DNA from 3 places in the Microbacterium sp. NPDC007973 genome. Region 3 is predicted to be linked to each of the others. Evidence: predicted binding sites of a transcription regulator. Region 3 holds the regulator's gene; each other region holds the start of a gene.

Region 1 (3,243 bases), on a different contig from region 3:
GGCGGGCGTCAGACGCGGTCGGCCAGCAGAGCCAGGCGCGTCGACCCCACGCGGGTGATCAGCAGGGTCGCCGCTTCGTCTCCGCGGAGCGAGAGCTTCCGGCGGAACGCCGCCGGGTCGACGTCGACGCCGCGCTTCTTGATCTCGAGCGTGCCGATCCCGCGCGCCCGCAGCGCCTGTCCGAGCTTCTTCGGGTCGGTCGGCAGCTGCTCGCGCACCCGGAACGACTGCACGAATGGGCTCGTCAGCGGTGCGTCGGAGGTGAGGTAGGCGATCTGCGGCGAGAGCATCCCCGCCTCGAGTGCTCGCGCGACCTCGCCGATGAGCCGGGCGCGGATGACCGCGCCGTCGGGCTCGTGCACGAAGGCGCCCAGGTCCCGCGGCTCGGCGTCGGGGCTGTCCGCCGGAGCCGTGAGCTCCCACGCGTCGGCACCGCGCACCACGAGCGCGGCGCGTCGCACGTTCTCGCGCGCGAGCGCCCCCGCCCAGAGGACGAGCTCGATGGTCGAGCCGTCGGCGCTGATCCACTGGGCCTCGACGTCGTCGGGAATCTGCGCGCGATCGAAGCCGGGGCCGAGCTTGACGCCGCCCGGCGTGCTCCGCAGCAGCTCGAACACCCAGTCCAGCGACGGCGACCATTCGCCGGAGGCGACCCGCCGCGTCTCGGAGTGGCCCGCCGTGCGGCGTGCAGGGTCGAGCCACACGGCATCCGTCCCCGTCAGGTCGACCTCCTCGGCGCGCGCGTGCGCCACCGTGGCGGCGTCGCCGAACGGGGCGAGGTTGTACGCCGCGATGGCGGCGGTCACCTCGTCGGCGTCGACCGCGTGCACCCGGATGCCGAGTCCCGCCAGTCCGAGCGCGTCACCGCCGATGCCGCAGCCGAGGTCGGCGACGCTCGACACGCCCGCGGCGCGGAAGCGGCCCGCGTGACGCGCGGCGATTGGAAGGCGCGTGGCCTGTTCGAGCCCCGCGGGGGTGAAGAGCATGCGGTCGGCGAAGGCGCCGAACTTCGCGGTCGCGCGGACGCGCAGCCGGGCTTGCCCGACGACCGCCGATACGAGGTCGGGGGAGTGCCCGGCCGCCCGCAGCCGCGACACCGCGCGGGCGGCCTCGTCGGTCGACGCGATGGGACCGAGCTCGTCGAGCAGGCGCAGGCCGTCGGGCGTGAGCAGGGCGGTCAGCTCGCTGGTATCCACCGATTCAGCCTAGGCGGGCGAGTGTGCTGGCACTCGCGTTGCGTGAGTGCCAGCGCTTCTCTACACTCGGATTAGCACTCTCCCCGCGTGAGTGCTGACAAGTCTTCTGTAACGAGAAAGAAGAGGTAGACCGTGTCGGTTTCCATCAAGCCGCTCGAGGACCGCATCGTCATCAAGCAGGTCGAGGCTGAGCAGACCACCGCGAGTGGTCTCGTCATCCCCGACACCGCCAAGGAGAAGCCGCAGGAGGGCGAAGTCGTCGCCGTCGGCCCCGGCCGTATCGACGACAACGGCAACCGTGTCCCCCTCGACGTCGCCGTCGGCGACCGCGTGCTCTACAGCAAGTACGGCGGCACCGAGGTCAAATTCGGCGCCGAGGAGTACCTCGTGCTCTCGGCTCGCGACGTCCTGGCGGTCGTCGTCCGCTGATCGCGTGACTCGATCGAAGGCCCCGGGTGCTCGGCATCCGGGGCCTTCGTCGTGCTCGGGGGAGGGCGGGTGCGCGGGGGTCGATGGACGATGCGGAGCGCTCGCCTCGCGATGGCAGGAATGCGCGGGTGCGCGACCGTCGCCGCCTCGGGGGCGCGCGTAGGCTGTATCGGTGACCCCCGCTCCCTCCGCTCCGACCGGCGGGAACACCCGCGGCGCCCTGTATGCACTGGGCGCCTACCTGCTGTGGGGCGTGCTGCCCATCTACTTCCTGCAGCTGAAGCCGACCGGCCCGTTCGAGGTGGTGGCCTGGCGCATCCTCCTCGCGTTCGTCTTCTGCCTGCTGCTTCTCACCGTGCTGCGCATGTGGCGCCCGTTCCTCGCGATCGTGCGGCAACCGCGGCTGATGCTGTTGACCGCGGTCGCCGGTGTGCTCATCTACGTCAACTGGCAGACGTACCTCGTCGGTGCCCTCACCGGGCACGTCATCGAGACGAGCCTCGGCTACTTCATCAACCCCATCGTGACCGTGCTGCTGGGTGTCGTCGTGCTCCGCGAGCGTCTGCGGCTCCTGCCGTGGATCGCGGTGGGCATCGCCGTGGCCGCGGTCCTGGTGATCGTCGTGGGATACGGCGCCTTCCCATGGATCGCGCTGACCCTCGCCTTCTCATTCGGCTTCTACGGACTGGTGAAGAAGCAGATCGGTCCCGCGGTGGATGCCGTGAGCGGGCTGACCCTCGAATCGATGTGGTTGCTGCCGGTCGCCGTCATCCAGCTGATCTTCGTGGCGAACCTGACGGGCATCACGCTCGGAACGGCCGGCGTGCTGCACACCGTCCTGCTCCTCCTCGCCGGCGCGGTCACGGCCGTGCCGCTGCTGTTGTTCGCATCGGGTGCCCGGCGCGTCCCCCTCACGGTGATCGGCCTGCTGCAGTTCGTCGCGCCGATCATCCAGTTCATCATCGGCGTGTGGGTGCTCAACGAGCCCATGACGCTCGAACGGTGGGTGGGGTTCGCGCTCGTGTGGGTCGCGCTGGTCATGTTGAGCGTCGACTCGATCGTGGCCGCGCGGCGCCACCGGCTCGCGGTGGACGACGTCGCCGAACCGGTCTGACCCCCTCGTCCGACCCGCCGTCGCGTCCTCCATTCGGTCGACAGACAATGTCGGCGGCGGGTGGGACGATGAGGGCGCGGAAGATGTCGTTCCGCGTTCGTCCTGCCCGATCCGGCCGTTTCTTCGTTCCGGGTCCGGCGACCCGTGCTCCTTCGGGGTCGTCGTCAAGACGCGGGCTGAACCGTTATGCGGCCGTGACCGCTTCGACGCACATCGTTAACGAACGGCAACACGCGGAAAATGCGCCGCCGATTAGGTTTAGGACACCAGGTGGCCCATAGGGTCGCCCAACGTTCATTCACAGCAAGGAGCACTATGAACGTCATTTCGCGCACGCGCGGCGCCAAAATCCTCGGCGGCATCGCCCTGGTCGGCGCCAGCGCGCTCGTCCTCGCCGGATGCTCCGGTGGCGGCAACGATGCCGCTGCACCGAGCGCATCGTCGGGCGGCGGCGCCGTGTCCGAGGCCGACGGCACGTTCAGCGTCGGCACGATCCTGCCCGCC
Region 2 (3,243 bases), on a different contig from region 3:
ACGACCCGATGCTCGTTCGCCGTCTGCGGCGGCGACGCGACGACGCAGTGGCGCAGCAGCGCGCCCGGCTGGGTCGGACGGCGGCCCGCTGACGGGGTGCTCAGGCGTCGACCGATAGCATCGTCCAATGGCCAGATCGACCTTCCCTCGGGATCGCTTCGACGACCTGCCCGATTCCACCGGCCGGGTCGGGGCGCACCGGGCCGAGCGACCGCGCACGCGCGGATGGATCGTGTTCCTGTGGGCGGCCATCGCCACGCTCGTGCTCATCATCGTGGGCATCTTCGGGTCGCTCGTGGCCTCGGGCCGCATCAGCCTCGGCGCCGATGACGCACCGGTCCCGACCGTGTCGGCAGAACCGACCGAGGCCGTCGTCGTCGACACCTCGTACTCCGTGGTGGTGCTGAACGGCACGGGCCAGGACGGCCTCGCCGCGACGGTGCGCGATCAGATCGTGGCGGCGGGGTGGGCCGGTGACACCGTCGAGACGGGGGACTCCGACTCCACCGATTTCGCGCAGACCACGATCTACTACCTGCGCGACGGCGACGAGGCGGCGGCGCGGGGCCTCGCGCAGACCATCGGCGGCGCCGAGGTCGCGCAGAGCGACTTCCTGCAGCCGACCGACGACCCGAACACCCCCGACGACGAGAGTGCCGTCAAGCGACTCGTCGTGGTGATCGGCCTCGACCGCGCCGCCGGCGCGACCCCCTCCGCCACCGCGCAGTGACCCTCTCGCGCCGCGTGTTTCCGCGGCGTAACAAGTTGGGGGCACGCGCGTCAACAATGGCCGGAGGGGCCGGTTCGGCGGCATCCGGCGTGCTTACGATGACCGAGTCATCCAGCAACAGGAGATTCGCATGACGCAGGGCACCGTCAAATGGTTCAACGCCGAGAAGGGCTACGGGTTCATCACCGTGTCCGATGGGCAGGACGTGTTCGTCCACTACTCGAGCATCGAGATGTCGGGATTCCGCGTCCTCGAGGAAGGCCAGACGGTCGAATTCACCGTCGGCACCGGTCAGAAGGGCCCGCAGGCGGAGTCCGTGCGACTGGCCTGATCCGCTGGCTCGAACGCCGTGGCATCCCGCACCGGGATGCCACGGCGTTCGTCGTCTCACGGACGGCGTCGCGGCTTGCACTCCCCAGGGGCGAGTGCCAGAATGAGTTAGCACTCGCTTTCGTCGAGTGCCAAAATCTGGAAGTCACCCGTCCGGGAGGGACGACACACTTATGGCAAAGATCATCGCTTTCGACGAAGAGGCCCGTCGCGGTCTCGAGCGCGGCCTCAACACGCTGGCCGACGCCGTCAAGGTGACCCTGGGCCCCCGCGGTCGCAACGTCGTGCTCGAGAAGAAGTGGGGCGCCCCCACGATCACGAACGACGGTGTCTCGATCGCCAAGGAGATCGAGCTCGACGACCCGTACGAGAAGATCGGCGCCGAGCTGGTCAAGGAGGTCGCCAAGAAGACCGACGACGTCGCGGGTGACGGCACCACCACCGCCACCGTTCTCGCCCAGGCGCTCGTGCGCGAGGGCCTGCGCAACGTCGCCGCCGGCGCAGACCCCATCTCGCTCAAGAAGGGCATCGAGAAGGCCGTCAAGGCCGTCACCGACGAGCTGCTCTCCTCCGCCAAGGAGGTCGAGTCCAAGGAGCAGATCGCCGCCACCGCGTCGATCTCCGCCGCCGACCCCGCGATCGGCGAGCTCATCGCCGAGGCCATCGACAAGGTGGGCAAGGAAGGCGTCGTCACCGTCGAGGAGAGCAACACCTTCGGCACCGAGCTCGAGCTCACCGAGGGCATGCGCTTCGACAAGGGTTACATCAACCCCTACTTCGTCACCGACCCCGAGCGTCAGGAAGCGGTCTTCGAAGACCCGTACATCCTGATCGCCAACCAGAAGATCTCCAACATCAAGGACCTTCTGCCGATCGTCGACAAGGTGATCCAGGAGGGCAAGGAGCTCCTCATCATCGCCGAGGACGTCGAGGGCGAAGCGCTCGCGACCCTGGTGCTGAACAAGATCCGCGGCATCTTCAAGTCGGTCGCCGTCAAGGCTCCCGGCTTCGGCGACCGCCGCAAGGCGCAGCTGCAGGACATCGCGATCCTCACCGGCGGCCAGGTCATCACCGAAGAGGTGGGCCTCAAGCTCGAGAACGCGACCGTCGACCTGCTCGGCCGTGCGCGCAAGGTCATCATCACCAAGGACGAGACCACGATCGTCGAGGGTGCCGGTGAGTCGGAGCTGATCGAGGGTCGCGTGACCCAGATCCGCCGCGAGATCGAGAACACCGACAGCGACTACGACCGCGAGAAGCTGCAGGAGCGCCTCGCGAAGCTCGCCGGTGGCGTCGCCGTCATCAAGGCCGGTGCCGCGACCGAGGTCGAGCTCAAGGAGCGCAAGCACCGCATCGAAGACGCCGTGCGCAACGCCAAGGCCGCCGTGGAAGAGGGTGTCGTCGCCGGTGGTGGCGTCGCGCTCATCCAGGCCGGCAAGAACGCTCTCGCCAACCTCGAGCTCTCGGGCGACGAGGCGACGGGTGCGAACATCGTCAAGGTCGCCATCGAGGCTCCGCTCAAGCAGATCGCGCTCAACGCCGGTCTCGAGCCCGGCGTCGTCGCGAACAAGGTGTCGGAGCTCCCCGTGGGCCACGGCCTGAACGCCGCGACCGGCGAGTACGGTGACCTGTTCGCACAGGGCATCATCGACCCCGCCAAGGTGACCCGCTCGGCTCTGCAGAACGCCGCGTCGATCGCCGGTCTGTTCCTCACGACCGAGGCCGTCGTCGCCGACAAGCCCGAGAAGGTGGCCGCTCCCGCGGGCGACCCGACGGGTGGCATGGACTTCTGATCCACGCCTGACGCCTGAGAACGCCCCCTCCTCCGGGAGGGGGCGTTCTTCGTTCCGGTGGGTCGGGTGGCTCGTGCTCACACGTGAACGGGGGCGCCTCGACCGCTCGAGGCGGTGCGTCGACGAACGCCGCCGCCGAGCCCGCTTTCGCTCGCGCGAGCGCTCGAGCCCGACCGCTCGAGGCGGTGCGTCGACGAAAGCCGCCGAGCCCGCTTCCGCTCGCGCGCGAGCGCTCGAGCCCGCCGCGTGTCCTTCCGGCGTGCTGCAAATCGCTTCGCCCACGTCGCGGGGCGAACACGCGGCGTGATCTGCCGACGGGGGCCCGCTCACGTGATCCCGACCGTCGGGAGAGGGGCGAGTGTCTCAGGCCTGGGTGTCAGGCCGGTGATC
Region 3 (3,243 bases):
CCCCGGAGCCTTGGTGCGCTTGGCGAACTCCTCGATGAGAGCCCGCTCCTTGTGGTCGAGGCGCGTGGGAGTCACCACGTGCACACCGACCTTCAGGTCGCCGCGCTGGCTGCCCCGCAGGGGCGTGATGCCGCGGCCCTTGATCGTCAGCACGTCACCCGACTGCACGCCCGGGCGCACCTCGAGGTCGACGGAGCCGTCGAGCGACTCGATCGTCGTGGTGGCGCCGAGGATGGCGTCGGGCATCGACACCTCGAGGGTGGCGACGAGGTCGTCGCCCTCGCGGCTGAACGCGTCGTGCGCCTCCACAGTGATCTCCAGGTACAGGTCGCCGTTGGGACCTCCGGCCGGGCCGACCTCGCCCGAGCCGGGGAGCTGCAGGCGCAGGCCCGACTCGACGCCGGCGGGGATGTCGACCGACACCGTGCGGCGCGCGCGCACCCGGCCCTGACCCTGGCAGGTGCCGCAGGGGTAGGGAATGGTCGTGCCGTGACCGTGGCACACGGTGCAGGGCTGGCTGGTGACGACGTTGCCGAGGAGGCTCCGCACGGTGCGCTGCACGTGACCGGAACCGTGGCAGATGTCGCACGTGACCTCGCTGGTACCGGGCTGCGTGCACGCTCCCTGGCACGTCTCGCAGAGGACCGCCGTGTCGACCTCGAGGTCGCGGTGCGTACCGAAGACGACGTCGCCGAGCTGCAGCGTGACGCGTACGAGGGCGTCCTGGCCGCGCTCCCGGCGTGACCGCGGTCGCGGGCCGCGGCCTCCGCCGCCGCCCTGCGCGCCGCCGAAGAACGTCTCGAAGATGTCGCTGAAACCGCCGAACCCGGCCGCTCCCCCGCCCCCGAACGGGCTCTGGTCGCCGCCCATGTCGTAGCGGCGGCGCTGCTCGGGATCGCTCAGCACGTCGTAGGCGTGTGTCACGAGTTTGAACTTCTCGGACGCGTCCTCACCGGGATTCACATCGGGGTGCAGCTGGCGCGCGAGACGCCGGTAGGCCTTCTTGATGTCTTCCGGGCTGGCGTCGCGTTCGACGCCCAGGACCTCGTAGTGGTCAGCCACAATCGCCTTCCTGCCCGCTCGCGCGGGGTCGTTCTCGTGGGGAGTGCTCGCGGCGCGAGACGTCAGCGCGAGCTGTCGTCGTCTTCGAGCATCCGGGTCAGATAGTGCGCGACGGCGCGGACCGCCGCGAGGTTGGAGGAGTAGTCCATGCGGGTCGGCCCGAGCAGACCCACGCGGGCCCCGCCGGTGGAGCCGTCGTACCGGCTCGCGAGCACGGAGGCCTCGACGAGGCCGAAAGGCTCGTTCTCGCGCCCGATACTCGCCGACAGTCCCTTCTCGTCGGCGACCATCTCGCTCATCAGGCGCAGCAGGGTCACCTGCTCCTCGATCGCTTCGAGGAGCGGGTAGATGCTGCCGCGGAAGTCCTGCTCGCGCTTGGCGAGGGTCGCGGCCCCGGCCATGACGAGACGGTCCTGACGGAAGGCCTCGAGTTCCTCCCCGACCACGCGCAGGACCGCGTCGGCGATCGCGTCGAGCACGACCCCGGGACGCGGGCCGGCAGTGAGGGCCTCGGAGACGCGCTGGGAGCTCTCGGCGACGCTGTGTCCGACGAGCACGGCGCCGACGCGCGCGCGCAGCAGGGCGATGTCGCTCTCGCCGGGCTCGGCGGGCACGAGCGCGATGCGCTGCGACACCCGGCCGGTGTCGGTGACCAGGATGACGAGAACCCGGGGCCCGCCGAGGGCGACGAGTTCGACGTGCGTGACGTTGGCGCGGGCGAACGAGGGGTACTGCACGATCGCGACCTGGCCGGTCAGCTGCGTCAGCGCCCGTACCGTGCGTGCGAGGAGGTCGTCGAGGTCGCCCGCCTCATCGAGGAAGGAGGTGACGGCGCTGCGCTGGGCACTCGACAGCGGGCGGAGCTCGGCGAGGTGGTCGACGAAGACGCGGTAGCCCTTGTCGGTCGGGACGCGTCCCGACGACGTGTGCGGCGCGACGATGAGGTCTTCGTCCTCGAGAAGGGCCATGTCGTTGCGGATGGTCGCCGCCGACACCCCGAAGGCATGGCGGTCGACGATGGCCTTGCTGCCGACGGGCTCGCGCGTGTCGACGTAGTCCTGGACGATCGCGCGCAAGACCTGGAGGCCGCGTTCCGACACCATGGCTGCTCCTCCCGTTTGGCACTCGACTCGACTGAGTGCCAATTCTACGACGATCGCCCCGCCCGTGCGTCGAGCGGCTCGCGGGCGCCGGCACGACCGACGATTCAGCCCGTGGACAGCGGAGAGGCGCCCCCGGGTCAGGCCGTCAGCGCGCGCACCACGGCATCCGCCAGCAGGCGCCCGCGACGGGTCAGCACGATGCGCCCGCGCACGGCATCCGGGCCCTCGATGAGCCCGTCGGCGATGAGGGATGCCACGGCCTTGCGCCCCTCGCCGAGGATCTCCGACACCGCGAGCCCCTCGCGGATGCGGCTGCGCAGGAGCACCGATTCGAGCCGACGCGCCGTCTCGTCGGGACGCTCTCGCGCCGCGGCGGGCGATTCGGCGGCGGCGAGACGCTGGGCGTACGCGGCGGGATGCTTCACGTTCCACCAGCGCAGCCCCGCGACATGGCTGTGCGCGCCCGGACCGAAGCCCCACCAGTCGGTGCCGCGCCAGTACGCGAGGTTGTGGCGCGAACGGTGCGCGACGCCCCGCGACCAGTTCGACACCTCGTACCAGTCGTAGCCCGCGGCGGCGAGCAGATCGTCGGCGAGCTCGTACATGTCGGCCTGCAGGTCGTCGTCCGGCGTCGCGACAGCGCCGGAGCGGATCTGCCGCGCGAGCTTCGTGCCGTCCTCGACGATGAGCGCGTACGCCGACACGTGGTCGGGTTCGAGAGCGGTCGCCGCCTCGAGCGAGGCGCGCCAGTCGTCGAGCGACTCGCCCGGCGCGCCGTAGATCAGGTCGACGGAGACGTCGAGACCGGCGCGGCGCGCGGCCGAGACCGCGGTGGCGACGTTCAGCGGATCGTGGGTGCGGTCGAGCGCCGCGAGCACGTGCGGCCGGGCCGACTGCATGCCGATCGACAGGCGTGTCATCCCGGCGGCGGCGAGGGTGTCGGCGACCGCGTCGTCCACGGTATCGGGGTTCGCCTCCACGGTCACCTCGGCGCCCGGCGCGATACCGAACTCGTCGCGGACCGCGTCGAGCATGCGGGCGAGGTCGCCCGGCGGCAGCAGCGTCGGCGTCCCGCCCC

The links. The regulator HrcA, encoded in region 3, represses chaperone genes, less so after heat shock. The targets are predictions, from matches to a motif close to TTNGCACTCGNNNNNNNCGAGTGCNAA.
Region 1: a site for HrcA is predicted at 1,223-1,249, ahead of groES (co-chaperone GroES). Genes of this name have one in related genera too.
Region 2: a site for HrcA is predicted at 1,169-1,195, ahead of groL (chaperonin GroEL). Genes of this name have one in related genera too.

Annotation. Positions count from the first base shown of each region.
Region 1 covers NZ_JBIBJJ010000001.1:803,368-806,610, reverse strand. The annotation lists gene ACFZA2_RS03960 (SAM-dependent methyltransferase) at 9-1,196, opposite strand; gene groES (co-chaperone GroES) at 1,329-1,625, shown strand; gene rarD (EamA family transporter RarD) at 1,798-2,739, shown strand; gene ACFZA2_RS03945 (ABC transporter substrate-binding protein) at 3,055-3,243, shown strand, end outside.
Region 2 covers NZ_JBIBJJ010000004.1:200,394-203,636, reverse strand. The annotation lists gene ACFZA2_RS13670 (DUF3263 domain-containing protein) at 1-92, shown strand, start outside; gene ACFZA2_RS13665 (LytR C-terminal domain-containing protein) at 128-730, shown strand; gene ACFZA2_RS13660 (cold-shock protein) at 861-1,061, shown strand; gene groL (chaperonin GroEL) at 1,234-2,853, shown strand; gene ACFZA2_RS13650 (sensor histidine kinase) at 3,217-3,243, opposite strand, start outside.
Region 3 covers NZ_JBIBJJ010000003.1:370,945-374,187, forward strand. The annotation lists gene dnaJ (molecular chaperone DnaJ) at 1-1,062, opposite strand, end outside; gene hrcA (heat-inducible transcriptional repressor HrcA) at 1,125-2,165, opposite strand; gene hemW (radical SAM family heme chaperone HemW) at 2,303-3,243, opposite strand, start outside.